2 regions of the Rhodococcus sp. K11/5 genome follow, and region 2 is predicted to be linked to the other one. Evidence: riboswitches for the same ligand, from Rfam matches in the RefSeq annotation. Region 2 holds a riboswitch; the other holds the start of a gene.
The links. Region 2 has a riboswitch for S-adenosylmethionine ahead of ACY466_RS09020 (bifunctional o-acetylhomoserine/o-acetylserine sulfhydrylase). Riboswitches for the same ligand answer to the same signal wherever they lie in the genome.
Positions count from the first base shown of each region.

Region 1 (7,739 bases), 1.4 Mb from region 2:
ACATCGAGAACACGCTCGGTGAGGACGGCGATCCGCTCGACGCGTTCGTGCTCCTGCCCGAGTCCGTGTACCCCGGTGTGCTGGTCGAGGCCCGACCCGTCGGAATGTTCAAGATGGTCGACGAAGCCGGCGGCGACGACAAGGTGCTGTGCGTTCCGGCCGGCGACCCCCGCTGGGATCACATCCAGGACCTGGCGGACGTCTCGAAGTTCGAACTCGACGCCATCGAGCACTTCTTCGTCCACTACAAGGACCTCGAGCCGAACAAGCACGTCACGGGCTCGAACTGGGTGGGCAAGGCCGAGGCGGAAGCCGAGATCACCGCGTCGGTGGAGCGTCTGAAGAACTCCGGCGGACACTGACGGAGAACCCCGGCAGGCGCGATACCGGCAGTGGACCCGCTTCCGCGGCGACGGAACGTCGCGGCGGGTCCGCTGCTAGCATTTCCGCAGAGTCCGACAACGCTACGACGTAAGGGTGCGAGATCACGATGAGCGACGCCGTGAGCGACCGTAGGAACTCCCCGCCTCGCGGTGTGTCGAGTGCTACGCAGTTTCCCGATCTGCCGGTCACCGTCGTCCTCGACCGCATCCCCATTCCCGTGCTGGCCGTGGAGCCGGGTGGCGTCGTCGTCTTCGCCAACGAGGCGTTCGACGAGCTCATGGGATTCGACGACGAGCATCCGCGCTCGGAATCCGAACTGACCCTGCAGGACATCTTCCCGGAGAACGAGCCGCTCGGCGTCAACATCGCCGAGACCTTTCTGACCACCGTCGCGACCCGCGCCGACTCGCTGTGGCGCATGTCGGATTCGCGCGGCGACATCCTGCAGGTGCGCGCCAGCAAGTCCATCCTGCGGCGCGCCGAGGACTCCGTGGTTCTCGTGGTGCTCGAGGACTTCACCGACCAGCTGTGGAACGACCCGAAGAGCGCTTTCCGCTGATCGGGTCGCGTCCCACCGGCCGCTACTTGCCTTCGAACTTCGGCGCGCGCTTCTCGAACACCGAGGTGATCGCCTCGGTCAGGTCCTCCGAGGGCAGGAACGCGGAGTTCCAGGCGGCGACGTAACGCAACGAATCCTGCACTGCCGCAGCGCGACTGTGGTCCAGCACCGTCTTGATGCCGTGCACCACGAGCGGCGGGTTGGCCGCGATCTCCTGCGCGGTGCGATGCGCGGCGGCCGTCGTCTCGTCGGAGTCGGCGAACACCTCGTTGACCAGTCCGATGCGCTCGGCCCGCGCGGCGTCGATGTCCTTGCCGGTCAGCGCCAGTTCACGCAGGTGGCCGTCGCCGATGATGGCGGGCAGCCGGGCGAAGGAGCCCATGTCGGCCACGATCGCCACCTTCACCTCACGGATGCTGAACTTGGCGTCGGCGCTCGCGTAGCGGATGTCCGCGGCCGAGATCAGGTCGACGCCGCCGCCGATGCACCATCCCTGTACGGCCGCGACGACGGGCTTGCGGCAGTCCGCCACGGCGTTGATCCCGCTCTGCATGCGCTTGATCAGGTCGTGGAACGTGCTGCGCGGTCCGGCCTGCGCGCCGGCGAGCACGGGACCGAAGTCGCCGGCCATCGCGGGTAGATCCAGACCGTAGGTGAAGTGCTTGCCGGACCCGGCGATCACCACGGCGCGGACCTCGGGATCGGCGTCGAGATCGGCGAAGATCGGCGGCAGCTCGGACCAGAAGTCCGGGCCCATCGCATTTCCCTTGCCGGGCCCGATCATGGTCACGGTCGCCACGTGATCGGCCTTCTCGACGGTGAACGCGGTCCAGGTCTGGTTCTGTTCGGTCATCGGGTCAGCGTAGCCATCCCCGAAATCCCCACCCGACGCCATATCCTCGACGCCATGGCGAGGATCCATCACCCCGGCGCATCCCGAGTCGCGGATGTACTGATCTCCCGAGGGCACCACGGCGTGATCGTCACCTCCGATCGTCCGACCCACACCGCACGTCAGGCGGCGGAGGCGCACGGCGTCGAACTGGGTGCGATCTGCAAGTCGATGGTGTTCCTGCTCGACGAGGATCCGGTGCTGTTCCTGGTCTCGGGCGCGCACAACGTGGACCTGGCCGCGACCGGCCCACGTGTCGGCGGGGTGTTGACGCGCGCATCGATCGCGGACGCCGAGCACGCGACCGGTCAGCCCGTGGGCTCCGTGGCACCGGTGGGGCATCCGACCAATCTGCCCACGTTCGTCGATTCCGCGTTGGCCGAGCATCCGACGCTCTGGGCGGCGGCCGGGGATCCCGGCACCATGTTCCGGACCTCGTACTCCGAGGTTCTGCGGATCACCGCGGGTCTGGCGGTGGAGGTCGGCGGGTGAACCTGTTCCCCTGACTGGTTTTCCGTGGGTGCTGTGTGGACACGTGGGCGCTGCAGCACGCCCGGATCCACACAACTCCCGCGGAAAGCCGATCTACCCCCGCACTTTCCGCTGCGCCACACCGGGAATCACGTCGTCGACCACGCGGCGCACCACGTCCGCGCGGGCCGCCTCGATCACCGGACGCACCGTCACCCCGTCGGCCGCCCGGACGGTGACGATGTCGGCGATCAGGCTGATCAGTCCGGTGGCGGTGCCGACGTACTGCAGCGAATCCGGCCGGGGCGCTCGGCCGGACTCCGCCACCTCGCGTCGCGCCGTGCGCGCGTCCGCGGCGAGGTGCACGTCGACATCGACAAACACTCGCGCGTCGGGGTTCGTCTCGCGCAGCGCGCGGTAGCGGTTCTGCGCGACGGACAGATCGGCGGCGACGATGCGCACCACCGCGGCATCGTCACCACCGGAGGCGTCGGCATCGGGGAGGGCGTCGGTATCGAGGAGTACGACGGAGTCGGAGAGTACGGAGGTCATGAGCGCTGCCTGTCGGTCGGACGGAAAGTGGGTCACCCGGGAGATCACCGGGGCCGACACGCACTCGCCGTGGCTCGGCACAGGTCGATGTGGCGCCGAGCCCATCGCGCGTCCGTGACCATGTTGCTCATGCTAACGACACCGCCGACTCGCGATCGCGCAACGAGACGCAGCACACACCGACCGCGCGGACCAGCCTGTGCACGTCCTCGACGGTGGTCGCGATACCGATGCTCGCGCGCACGGCACCATCACCGTGCCCCACGCGGTCCAGCAGCGGGTGCGCGCAGAACTTTCCCGCCCGGACACCGATCCCGAAGTCGTCGGCCAACGCCGTGGCCAGCGCGAACGGATCGACGCCCGCAACCTGGAACGTGACGATGCCGACGCCGTCGTCCCCGTCCGACCACACACGTACGATCTCCAGGCCCTCCACACCGGCGAGCCCGTCTCGCAACGCGTGGGTCAGCACGGCGTCGTGCTCGGCGATCCGGTCGAACCCGGTCGCGGCGAGCGTCTCGCACGCCGCCGCGAGTGCGACCGCGCCGAGAAGGTTCGGGGTGCCGCCCTCGTGCCGCGCGGGCGACGGGCACCAGGTCACCCCCAGCGATCCGTCCTCCGCCACCGTGACGCTCGACGTCGCACCTCCCCCTGCGAGATACGGCTCGGCCGCGTCCAGCCAGTCCCGGCGCCCCACCAGCACGCCCGAGCCGAACGGGGCGTAGAGCTTGTGGCCGGAGAAGGCGAGGTAATCGACGTCGAGTGCTGCGATGTCGAGACCACGGTGCGGAACCAGCTGGGCACCGTCGACCAGAATGCGAGCGCCGCAGCGATGCGCGAGCGCCGCCAGTTCCGCCAGCGGAAGAACCTCACCGGTGACGTTGGACGCCCCGGTGACGGCCAGCAGCGCCGCCGGCGTCGACCACAGTTCGGCCGCGACGCGCTCGAGCGTCTCCGCGACGGTGTCCGCGGCCCGCACCACGCGGCGGTTCCGCCACGGAAGCAGGTTCGCGTGATGTTCGACGTCGAGGACCACGGTGTCGCCGGGAACGCAGCGCGACAACAGGTTCAACGCGTCGGTGGTGTTGCGGGTGAACACCACCACGTCCTCGGCGCCCGCCCCGCAGAAGCGTCCGACCGTCGCCCGCGCGGCTTCGAACGCGTCGGTGCTCACCCGCGACTTGTGCCCCGCGCCCCGGTGCACGCTCGCGTAGTTCGGGATGCAGTCCGCCACCGCGCACACCACCGCGTCGAGCGCGGGTGCGCTTGCCGCGCAGTCGAAGTCGAGATAGCGAACCGTGGTTCCGTCGGAGCAGAGCACCCGCTCGTCGGCCCCGAGCACCGGCGGTAGCGAACGGACGGGTGTGCAGCAATCGACAGCAGTCATGACAGAGGTGTCCCCTCGTTCAGGGACCGGTGTGGGACCGATCCGCGCTTGCCGTCCCGTTGTCGGGAATCGGCCGGGTCGTCACCCGGAGCACCCCACCGCGGAGGAGGGTTGCCGACCAGCGAGCCGGGGCTTGATGCTGGTACTCGTGACCTGGAAGCAGGATGGCAAACGCTCGATGTGTTGTCAACGCCGAGCGCGGTGGGCTCGAACTCTTACGTGGCGGTAGAGTATGGCTCATGGCCAGCCCCTCCTCCCGCCGCGTCCGGGGCGTGGCCCGGGTCCTGCGACTTCTCGCGAGCCGCACGTCGGTGCTCGAGCCGGAGATCGAGGGGCTCGCCCAGCACGTCTTCCCCGGGGCCATCTGCCTGGACGTCGGCGCCGAGTACGGGCTGTACACCATCGGCCTCGCCGCCCTAGCCGGATCGTCGGGCAGAGTCGTTGCGTTCGAACCGAATCCGTCGCTCGCCCGCTGGTTGCGCATCGTCTCCCGCGTGCTGCGCACCCCCCGCGTGACCATCGCGAACACCGCCCTCGGTGACGCGGTCGGCTGGACCGAACTGTCCGTGCCGCGCCGCAAATTCCTCCCGGTGCACGGCCGCGCGTTCATCGTGGCCGGTGCCTCCGGCGAGGGTGCGAACACCGAGTTCTCCTCGTCTCGACACCGCCACGTCCGGATGGAGACGCTGGACGAGGTGTGTCGAGCGCGGGGTATGGAGCGAGTGGACTTCGTCAAGGCCGACGTCGAGGGCGCGGAGCTCGCCGTTCTGCACGGCGGCATCGAGGTTTTGAAGAACTCGCAGCCGACCCTGCTGCTCGAGATCGATCAGCGCCACCTCGATCGATACGACCGCCGCGCCGAGGACGTCGTCGATGTCGTTCTCGCGCAGGGCTACTCGATGCACGTGTGGCGCGGCGCCAGGTGGACACCCGTGTTCGAGATCGACATCGAGTGCCGCAACTACCTTTTCGTCCCGCCGGATTCCGGGAGCGTCGGAGCGGGAGTGAACGCCACCAGCACGCACACCGCGGCGGGAACGATCGCGAATCCCAGCACCACGGGGACGTAACTGTCGAACACGTCGCGGCCGAGGGACAACGCCACCGGTCCGAACGCCGTGGACCCGACGCTGATCATCGTGGCGACACCGCGAATCGCGCCGATGTGCGCGGTCCCGAAGTAGTGGGCGTAGGCCGCCGCCTCGACGGCGCGAATGGATCCGCCGGCCAACCCCAGAATCAGCCCGTAGACGACGGCCAGGAATCCGGGCTCGATCAGCGGGATGGAGACCAGCGCCGCACACAGCAACGCCATCGAGATCGCCACGCCGAGCTTGGGTGCGATCCGATCGGCGAGTGCACCGAGCGCGAGCGTGCCGATCAACCCGGCCACGGTCTGCGGGATGAAGTTCGCGGCCGCCGCGGTGGCGCTGAGACCCTGCTCCCCCAACAGCGAGATCTGATGGAAAGCGACTGCAGTGCTGAGCATCCCGGACGCGGCGAGCCCCGACGCGATGGCCCAGAACATCAGCGTGCGCATCGCGGCGCGGACGGTCCACACGTCGCCCCGAGCGTCGGCGTCGGTGCTGCCGAGGTCCGCGACGCCGAGGGACCCCGGCGTGGAGACCGGCACCTCGATCGCGCGCGGCGCCCGACGCGGCGAGGTGGACCGCAGTCCGAGCAACGCGACCGGAATCACGATGACCCACACCGCGATCGCCTCGTATCGCCACACGGCGTCGATACCGTGCGAGGCGACCAGACGCTCGAGGAGCACCGGCGCGAGGGAGATTCCCGCGGATCCCGCCGCGGCGGTGATGCCCAGGGCCAAGCCACGTCGCTTGGTGACGTGCACGGCCACGGCGGTCGTCGCCGCCAGGCCCAGGGCCCCCTGGCCGGCCATGCGGATCCCGACGAACCCCGCGGTCAGGCCGTAGACGTCGGTGGCGACGCTCAACCCCATCAGCACCGCGCCGAAGATCGCGCCGATCACGGCCATCACGGCGCGGACGCCGTACCGATCCAACGCGCGGCCGACGAACGGCATCGCGGCCGCCCCGCCGAGGGTGCCGACGAGGTAACTCAACGACAGTTCGGTGCGCGAGATGCCGAGCTCGGCGATCAGCGGATCGGTGAAGACCGAGATCGCGGCGGTCTGACCGGGGGCGGTCATGATGGACGCCACGCTCGCCATGGCGACGATCAGCCACGGCGAGGTGGCCCGCGCGGACGGCGCGGAGGTGTGGGTGGTCATGTGGTCCCGTTCATCGCGAACATCAGTGTTCCGTGGACAGGTTTCCGGTCAACCGCAGGTGCCGCGCCGCCGATTCGTCGTCAAGCCCGGTGATCTCCGCGTGCTTGCCCTTCGAGGCGTACTTCTGGGTGACGGCGTCGAGCGCCGCGACCGTGGAGGCGTCCCACACGTGGGCTCCGCTGAGATCGATGATCACGTTCTTCGGGTCACCCGAGTAGTCGAACCGGTACACCAGATCGTTGCTCGAGGCGAAGAACAGTTCACCGCTGACCCGGTAGACGCGGGTGTCGACCGATCCGTCGTGGTTCGCATCCTCGTCCGACACCTTGGTGACCGTGGTGAGGTGGGCGACGCGGCGGGCGAACAGCACCATCGCGGTCAGCACGCCGACCACCACGCCGTACGCCAGGTTGTGCGTCGCCACGGTGACCACGACGGTCACCACCATGACGGTGGTTTCGCTCTTGGGCATGCGGCGCAACGTCTTCGGGCGCACGCTGTGCCAGTCGAACGTGCCGATCGCCACCACGATCATGACCGCGGCGAGGGCTCCCATGGGGATCAGCGCGACGACGTCGCCGAGTCCGACGACGAGGACCAGCAGGAACATACCGGCCATGAAGGTCGAGATCCGGGTGCGGGCACCGGACGCCTTGACGTTGATCATGGTCTGGCCGACCATCGCGCACCCTCCCATGCCGCCGAAGAAGCCGGTGATGACGTTGGCCGCGCCCTGGCCCCAGCTCTCGCGCGTCTTGTTCGAGTGGGTGTCGGTGACGTCGTCGACGAGCTTCGCCGTCAGCAGCGACTCGAGGAGACCGACGATGGCCATCGCGATGGCGAACGGGGCGATGATCTGCAGGGTCTCGAGCGTCAGCGGAACGTCGGGCAGGAACAGCGACGGCAGGCTGTCGGGCAGTTCGCCCTCGCCCCCGACGTTGGGAACGTTCCACGCGAAGGTCACCGTCGCGGCGGTCAGCAGCACGATCGCGACCAGTGGCGCGGGGACCACCGAGGTGATTCTGGGGAGACCGAACATGATGACCAGACCGACCGCGACCATGGGATACACCAGCCACGGCACCCCGATCAGGACGGGGAACTGGGAGGTGAAGATGAGAATCGCCAGTGCGTTCACGAAGCCGACCATGACGCTACGAGGGATGAACCGCATCAGCTTCGCCACACCGAGGACGCCGAAGAGGACCTGCAGGATGCCGGCGAGGATGACGGTCGCGAT
Region 1 is NZ_CM143721.1:488,644-496,382, reverse strand. It holds gene ACY466_RS02445 (inorganic diphosphatase) at 1-362, shown strand, start outside; gene ACY466_RS02440 (PAS domain-containing protein) at 503-943, shown strand; gene ACY466_RS02435 (crotonase/enoyl-CoA hydratase family protein) at 966-1,796, opposite strand; gene ACY466_RS02430 (YbaK/EbsC family protein) at 1,851-2,327, shown strand; gene ACY466_RS02425 (hypothetical protein) at 2,421-2,858, opposite strand; gene ACY466_RS02420 (aminotransferase class V-fold PLP-dependent enzyme) at 2,986-4,245, opposite strand; SAM riboswitch class IV at 4,285-4,399, opposite strand; gene ACY466_RS02415 (FkbM family methyltransferase) at 4,485-5,315, shown strand; gene ACY466_RS02410 (MFS transporter) at 5,207-6,499, opposite strand; gene ACY466_RS02405 (SulP family inorganic anion transporter) at 6,522-7,739, opposite strand, start outside.
Region 1: it holds a riboswitch for S-adenosylmethionine, as region 2 does, so the genes downstream of both, ACY466_RS02420 (aminotransferase class V-fold PLP-dependent enzyme) here and ACY466_RS09020 (bifunctional o-acetylhomoserine/o-acetylserine sulfhydrylase) in region 2, are expected to answer to the same signal.

Region 2 (7,739 bases):
AGATCGAACCCGAGCGGCTCGATCAGATGCAGTTCGCAGCCGGTCCCGGCAACCAGACGTATGGCGTTGCCGGTGTTCTGCGGAATCCGGGGTTCATGAAACATCAGTCGAAACACCGCTTCACCCTGCCATGCGCCGCCGACGGACGCGGACGTGGGAAACTGGCCCCCGTGACCGCAACGCGACTGGACGGAAAGATCACCCGCGACGAGATGTTCGTGGACCTCACCGCGCGGGTCTCCGCGCTCCGGGAGAAAGGCATCGTCCCGGGACTGGGCACAGTCCTGGTGGGCGACGATCCCGGATCCGCCGCTTACGTCCGTGGCAAGCACAACGACTGCGCCAAGGTGGGAATCCACTCGATCCGCAAAGATCTGCCCGCGGATGTCACCTCGGACGAACTGGACGCGGTCATCGACGAACTGAATGCCGATCCCGCGTGCACCGGGTACATCGTGCAACTGCCTCTGCCGAAACATCTCGACGAGAACCGCGCCCTCGAGCGGGTGGATCCCGCCAAGGACGCCGACGGCTTGCACCCGGTGAACCTCGGACGTCTGGTTCTCGGAAAGGAATCGACGCTGCCGTGTACGCCGCGCGGGATCGTGCATCTCCTTCGGCGCTACGACGTTCCCATCGCCGGGGCGCACGTGGTTGTCGTGGGCCGCGGGGTCACGGTGGGGCGTCCGATGGGTCTCATTCTGACCCGACGCTCCGAGAACGCCACGGTCACCCTGTGCCACACGGGAACTCGTGACCTCGCGGCCGAGGTGCGTCGCGCCGACATCGTGATCGCCGGCGCCGGCGTTCCGAACCTGATCACCGCCGACATGGTCAAGCCCGGTGCGGCCGTCGTCGATGTCGGGGTCTCGCGGACCGACGACGGACTCCGCGGAGACATCGCGGCCGACGTCGCCGAGGTCGCCGGATTCCTGTCCCCGAATCCCGGCGGAGTCGGGCCCCTCACGCGTGCGTTCCTGTTGAGCAATGTGGTCGAGAGCGCCGAACGAGCAACGGCGACGAGCGGACGATGACGCGGGACGCGATTCGCCGCAGCCTGCCGATGATCGCCGTGGTGGTGGTCATCGCGGCGGCCGTCGTGCTGGTTCTCGCGGACCGGTGGCGACGCGGGGCGTTCGTCTTCGGCCTCGCCACCCTGCTCGCGGCCGCGTGCCGTTTGTTCCTGAGCACCGAACGCGTCGGGCTTCTGGCCGTGCGGTCGCGGATGTTCGACACCCTGTCGCTCGCCGCGGTCGGCGGAGCCGTCGTGTGGCTCGCGGTGTCGATCGACCCGCTGGGCACCGACTGACGGGTTCGATACCCGGACCCGAGTTACCGACCCGACCGACGGGTCCGGCGGGTCAGCCGATCGAGTCGGTCGCCAGATCCATCGTGGCCAGCAACATCGCCGCGACCGGCTCCGGCTCGGTCAGAAATCCGTCATGACCGTCCCTCGAGGAGATGATTCGCAGACCGTCGCAGGTCGGAATCAGGTCGGCGATCTCCTGCTGCTGACGCAGCGGATAGAGCCGGTCGGAATCGACCCCACCTACCACCGTCGGCACCGTGACCGATCGCAACGCCTGCTCGATTCCGCCGCGGCCACGACCGACGTCGTGCCGGTTCATCGCCTCGGTGAGCAGAACGTACGTCGCCGCGTCGAATCGACCGACCAGCTTGTCGGCCTGATGCTCGAGGTAGCTCTGGACCGAGTAGCGACCGCCGGCCAACGCATCCTCGCCCACCTGGGACGAGTTCCCGAACCGCGCGTCGAGTTCGTGTTCCGTGCGATACGTCAGGTGCGCGATGCGACGGGCGATCTTTAAGCCGGTCAGGGGCTCGACACCGGCGTCGAAGTAGTCCCCGCCCCGCCAGTCCGGATCGCCGGTGATGGCGGCCATCTGCGTGGTCTGCGTCCCGATCTGATCCGCGGACGCCCGCGCGCCGACCGCCAACACCAGGCCCGACGCGACCCTGGCGGGATGTCCGACGAGCCATTCGAGTGTCCGCATGCCCCCCATGGATCCACCGACGACCGCCGCGAAGCGATCGATGCCGAGCACATCGGCCACCATCGTCTCGGCCGTGACCTGATCCCGAATGGAGATGGCGGGGAAGCGGGAGCCCCACGCTCGGCCGTCGGGTGCGAGCGACGAGGGGCCGGTGGTGCCGCGGCACCCACCGAGGACGTTGGTGGCCATCACGCACCAACGGTCGGTGTCGAGAGGGAGGCCGGAACCGACCAAGCCGGTCCACCAACCCGGCGACGGGTGATCCGGTCCGGCCGGGCCCGTGAGGTGGGAGTCGCCGGTGAGCGCATGTTCGACGAGCACCACGTTGTCGCGCCCGGGCGACAGCGCCCCCCAACGCTGAACGGCCACGGTGACGTCGGAGATCACGTCGCCGTTCTCCAGCGGCACATCACCGATGTGCACCGAGCCCACTCGCCCGTCCGGCGGCGGAAGCGCCGACGAACGGGCGAACGATGGGGTGTCGAGTATCAAGATGCGGCCCGGAAACCCTTCTCCAGATCGGCGACGATGTCGTCGATACCCTCGATCCCGACGGCGAGCCGCACGAGGCCGGGAGTGACCCCGGACGCGATCTGCTCGTCGGGCGTCAACTGCGAGTGCGTCGTCGACGCGGGATGTATCACAAGAGAACGCACGTCCCCGATATTAGCGACATGGCTGTGCAGTTCGAGCGCATCGACGAAGCGTTTGCCCGCATCCAGGCCTCCGGCCAGCTCGAACGCCACGATGGCGCCGGTCCCGCGCGGGGCGATGTCCTGTCCGCGGCGGTACCACGGCGACGATTCGAGGCCGGCGTAGTTCACCGATGTCACATCGTCACGGCCTTCGAGGTACGTCGCGACGGCGGTGGCGTTCTGCACATGCCGCTCCATGCGCAGGCTGAGTGTCTCGATGCCCTGACTGATGAGAAAAGCGTTGAACGGGGACACGGCCGCACCGATGTCGCGCAACAGCTGTACCCGCGCCTTCAGCGCGAAAGCCGGTGCGCCGAGGTCGGCGAACACGACGCCGTGATAGCTCGGATCGGGGGTGGTGAAGTTCGGGTGACGTCCCTGCGTCCAGTCGAACGTGCCACCGTCGACGATCACTCCGGCGACGGCTGTGCCGTGGCCGCCGAGGTACTTGGTCGCGGAGTGCACCACGATGTCCGCGCCGTGCTCGAGCGGCCGGATCAGATACGGCGTCGCGACCGTGTTGTCGACGATCAGCGGCACACCGTTGTCGTGGGCGACCGCAGAGACCCCTGGAATGTCGAAGATGTCGTTCTTGGGATTGGAGATCGTCTCGCCGTAGAACGCTTTCGTTTTCGGCGTGACGGCGGCGCGCCACTGGTCGAGATCATCGGGATCGTCGACGAACGTCGTGGTGATGCCCATCTTCGGCAGGGTGTAGTGGAACAGGTTGTACGTGCCGCCGTAGAGCCTGGGGCTCGAGACAATGTGATCTCCGGCTTCCGCGAGGTTCAGAATCGCGAGCGTCTCCGCGGCCTGACCCGACGCGAGCATCAACGCCGCCACGCCGCCCTCGAGGGCGGCGATGCGCTGTTCCACGACGTCCTGGGTGGGGTTCATGATGCGGGTGTAGATGTTGCCCGGCTCGGCGAGACCGAACAGCGCGGCCGCGTGGTCGGTGTTGTCGAACGTGTACGAGGTGGTCTGGTAGATCGGCAGAGCACGGGCATGGGTGGTGGAGTCGGCGACCTGACCGACGTGGACCTGCCGGGTTTCGAAGCTCCAGTTGAGCGCGGGATCGTCGACGGGGGCGCCGACTTCGTTCACGAGTTCGGCGTCGTTCGGGGTATCGGTCATGACGGTTCTGTGTCCTCTGCTGGTGGTCGAACAGAGCCCGATCGAGTCGGTGACCATGCGGTGCGCGGACCCGGTCGGCGCGTGCTGCGTCGTGGGTCGGACACGCCCGAGATCACGGAGTCGGGTCGGGCACGAGGGAAGTGGTCGGGGCCTATCGCGAACAGCTACACACGTGGAAACCTCCGAGTGGCCGCGTCGGAAGCGGCCGGTCGGGGCCGAAGGATCGGCCCGGTCGGTGGGCCCGAGGTGACGGACCCGCGCTTGCTCTCGGCTGTCGTACTGCGCCGAGTAACCCGGTCATCACCCGGGGCACCCCACCGCGGTTGGAGGGTTGCCGGCCAGCAAGCCGGGGCTCGATGCTGGCGCTCATGACCTTGTCGAGAATGGTAGCGGGTCCGGGAAAAGGGGTGAACGAGTGCCTCGAATTCGTCCGCCGGGAGCCCGCTCAGGAGTGGTGCGGCACCGAGACGAGGCCGGGGTCCCAGCTGTCCGAAGGGTCGCGTGGAATGCGGCCCGTCCAGACGACGACGGCCTGCACCGCGCAGCCGAGTGCATTCAACCGTTCCACCGCGCCCGTGAGGTCGCGCCAGGTGGAGCGCGCGGTGTCCACGACGAGAAGGCAGGGGCGCGGCGTGGCAGACAGGGTGGTCACGGCGGCGAGGGACAGTTCGGTGGTCCGATACGTGTACAGCCGACCGGCGGATTCGTCGATGTTGCGGCCGGACCGGTGAGGGGGACTTCCGGGGGTCAGCTCGTGCAGGGTGCGCGGTCGACCGACGAGCGCCGAGGCCGCGGCGAGGTCCCGGCCGAGTTCGCAGTCGGCCGGGTGGCTGAGCTGAACGACAGTCAGGCTGTCGTGCTCCGAGACGCATCCGGCGATGTCGAGCAGTGCGAGCGCGAAAGTGGGCTCGTCGGGCCGGACCGTGGCCGCGGGGAGCCCCAGGCGATCGACGACGTCTTCCCCCGGAGCGAACTCGGTGAATCGGTCGCGCCCGTAGCGGACGACGGGGACCGCCACGGCCAGCACGACGAGAGCGGCCACCGACACCGCGACCGCATCGACGAGAGCTCGGACGTCGAGGGACCCACCCGAGAGCCCGACCGTCGACCCGAGCCGCATCAGCCCGAGCAGTAGCGACGCCGCCACGAGCACGCGTCGCCGACGCGCGAACGCCGCGACACCGGTGCGCAGTGCCGTCCCGCCACGCGGTCGTGCGGCCCGCCGGGACGGACGACCCGGGGGCTCGACCATTCGTTCGTCGGGCACGGGTGTCCGGGGCGCGGGTGTCCGGGGAACGGGTGTCTCGGAGACCGAGACGTCCGCCGGTTCCATGCGTGCGGCGAGTTCGCGGCCCGCCGCGCTCCACGGGGAGGGAACGAACGTGCCGATGCCCGTCATGCGCGAACCGGCAACGGCGACACCGAGACCGCACCGCGTTCGAGCAGGGCATCCGCACCGCGTTCGAGCAGGGCGTCCGCCCAGGGCGCCGTGTAGATGGTGTCGAGGTACCGCTCGCCGAGATCCGGCGCGATGGCGACCGCCCGCGGCATCGCAGCCAGGGAATCGGCCGGCCGGTGATCGGCCAGCCATCGGGCAGCGCCACTGACCACCGTTCCGGTGGAACCGCCGAAGAGAAAGCCGCGTGCGGCGAGGCGCCGACACATCCGCACCGTGTCCGCCTCCGGGACCATCACGACATCGTGGACGAGACTCTCGTCGAGCATCGATGGCCGGATACCGGTACCGAGGCCCGGAATCATCCGCACGCTGGGAGGTCCGCCGAACGTCACCGACCCGACGGTGTCGACCGCGACGATGCGGACGTCGCGGCCCGATCGAGCGAACCATCTTGCGCAGCCCATCAGAGTTCCCGTGGTTCCGGCGCCGATGAACACGACGTCGACGTCGGGGAACTGTCGAGCGATGGCGGGGGCGGTGCGCGCGAAGTGCGACTGCCAGTTGTTCTCGTTCTCGTACTGGTTCAGCCAGACGTACTTCGAATCCGACGCACACAGTGTGCGCACCCGGTCGATCCGCGCCCCGAGCAACCCGTGAACCGGATCCGGTTCGGTGATCACCTGCACCGACGCTCCCAGTGCCTCCATCGTCTGACGCGTGGAGCGGTTGCACCGGTTGTCGGTGATGCAGACGAATCCGTACCCCTTGCTCGCCGCGATGACGGCGAGAGCCACACCGAGATTGCCCGAGGACGATTCGACGAGCACCGATCCTTTCCGCAAGCGCCCGCCGCGTTCGGCTGCCTCGACCATCGCGAGTGCAGGCGTCAACTTGACCGAACCGGCGAAGTTGAAGCATTCGCATTTCAGAGCGAGAGGGAACTCGAACAGTGGCGACAGATCCACGAAGAGATCGTCCTCGTGGTACTCGTGCGGTGCGGAGATGACGGGCACAGGGATGTCCTGACGTCGGTGGGGTGACTGGGTGGATCGGATCAGCCGAATCGCGTGCGCTCGTGGAAGAAGTCGTCGATGACGAGCAGATCTCCCGAGTTCGTCACGGCGTCGTAGACGAAGGTGCCGACCGCGAGATCGAGAACGCCGAGACCGAAGGGAGAGAACACGATCGGCTTGTCGGCGGGCAACGTGACGGTGCCCTCCAGTACCTCGGGAAGGGTGCCGTCGACGAAATCTCTCGATCCTGAACGTAGTTCGGCGAGATGCGGTGAGGTGTTCGCCTTCAGGCAGTGCTCGACGTCGTCCACCACATTGGTCGAGGACAGGATGATCTCGGGGGAGAGATCACGGAGCGAGATGTGCAGAACGAGCGGATTGTGTGCGAACCACGACGCATCGTGAACGTGCGGTTCGCCCGCGTTGGTGGCGAACACGACGATCTCGCTGGCCTGGATCAACTCCCGCGCCGTCGCGTGGTGGGTGATGTCGACGTCGACTCCCGCGCTCTCGAGATAGCCGTGGAACCCGTCCATTCCGGCGGGAACGGCGTCGTGGAGACCGATCCGATCGAAGGACCACCCGGTGGCAGCGAGAAATCCGTGGATGTACCGGGCGATGAGACCCGTCCCGACGAATCCGATGCGTGTCGGCCGAGTCGGTCTGTCTCGGGTCAGCACATCCGCGGCGAGCGCGGCGGATGCCGCCGTCCTGGTTGCGCTGATGATGGAACTCTCCAGGCAGGCAAAGGGATACCCGGTCTCGACGTCGTTGAGAACGAGGACCGCCGACGCCCTCGGAATGCCGTTGTCCACATTGTCGGGGAAACTCGAGATCCATTTGATCCCGTCCACCGGCCGGGGTCCGGTCCCGATCGACGCAGGAAGCGCGATGATCCGTGAGCGCGGGCGGTCGGGGAAGCGAAGGAAGTACGACGGTGGGTTGACGGTGTCGCCCGATCCGTGTCGCCGATAGGTCTCCTCCACCAACGCCACGACGTCCGATTCGCGGCCGGTCAACGCAGACCGCACCTGTCCGCCCGAGATGACGGCGAACGTTCCGATCGTATCGGTGCTCATGTCCAGTTCTCCGATCCTTCGTGGCGCACGGGTCCTCCCATGCCGACGATGACGTCACGGTCACCCGAAAACGGGTCGCGGCCGTGAGCGGTACGAATGTTGTCGACGATCAACAGGTCGCCGGCCTGCCAGGGTTCGCGGACCGCGCACGCGTCGTATGCCGCCCCGATGGCATCGACCGTCTCGGCGTCGATCGGCTCACCGCTGCCGTACGCCGTGGTGAACGGCAGCGCCTCGGGCCCGCCGATGTCCAGAAGGAACTGCCGCACGTCCGGATCCATGCCCCATTCGCTGAGGAACGCCAGTTGGTTGAACCAGATCGGTTCGTCGTTCCCCGAGTGCCGGACCACTCCGGGCCGCACCTGCGAGGTGGTCAGCACGTCGCCTCGCCACTCCGCTCGTACAGC
Region 2 is NZ_CM143721.1:1,868,096-1,875,834, forward strand. It holds gene ACY466_RS09000 (tRNA (cytidine(34)-2'-O)-methyltransferase) at 1-116, opposite strand, end outside; gene ACY466_RS09005 (bifunctional methylenetetrahydrofolate dehydrogenase/methenyltetrahydrofolate cyclohydrolase) at 171-1,034, shown strand; gene ACY466_RS09010 (DUF3017 domain-containing protein) at 1,031-1,309, shown strand; gene metX (homoserine O-acetyltransferase MetX) at 1,362-2,507, opposite strand; gene ACY466_RS09020 (bifunctional o-acetylhomoserine/o-acetylserine sulfhydrylase) at 2,501-3,841, opposite strand; SAM riboswitch class IV at 4,094-4,215, opposite strand; gene ACY466_RS09025 (hypothetical protein) at 4,287-5,240, opposite strand; gene sbnA (2,3-diaminopropionate biosynthesis protein SbnA) at 5,237-6,253, opposite strand; gene sbnB (2,3-diaminopropionate biosynthesis protein SbnB) at 6,295-7,332, opposite strand; gene ACY466_RS09040 (TauD/TfdA family dioxygenase) at 7,329-7,739, opposite strand, start outside.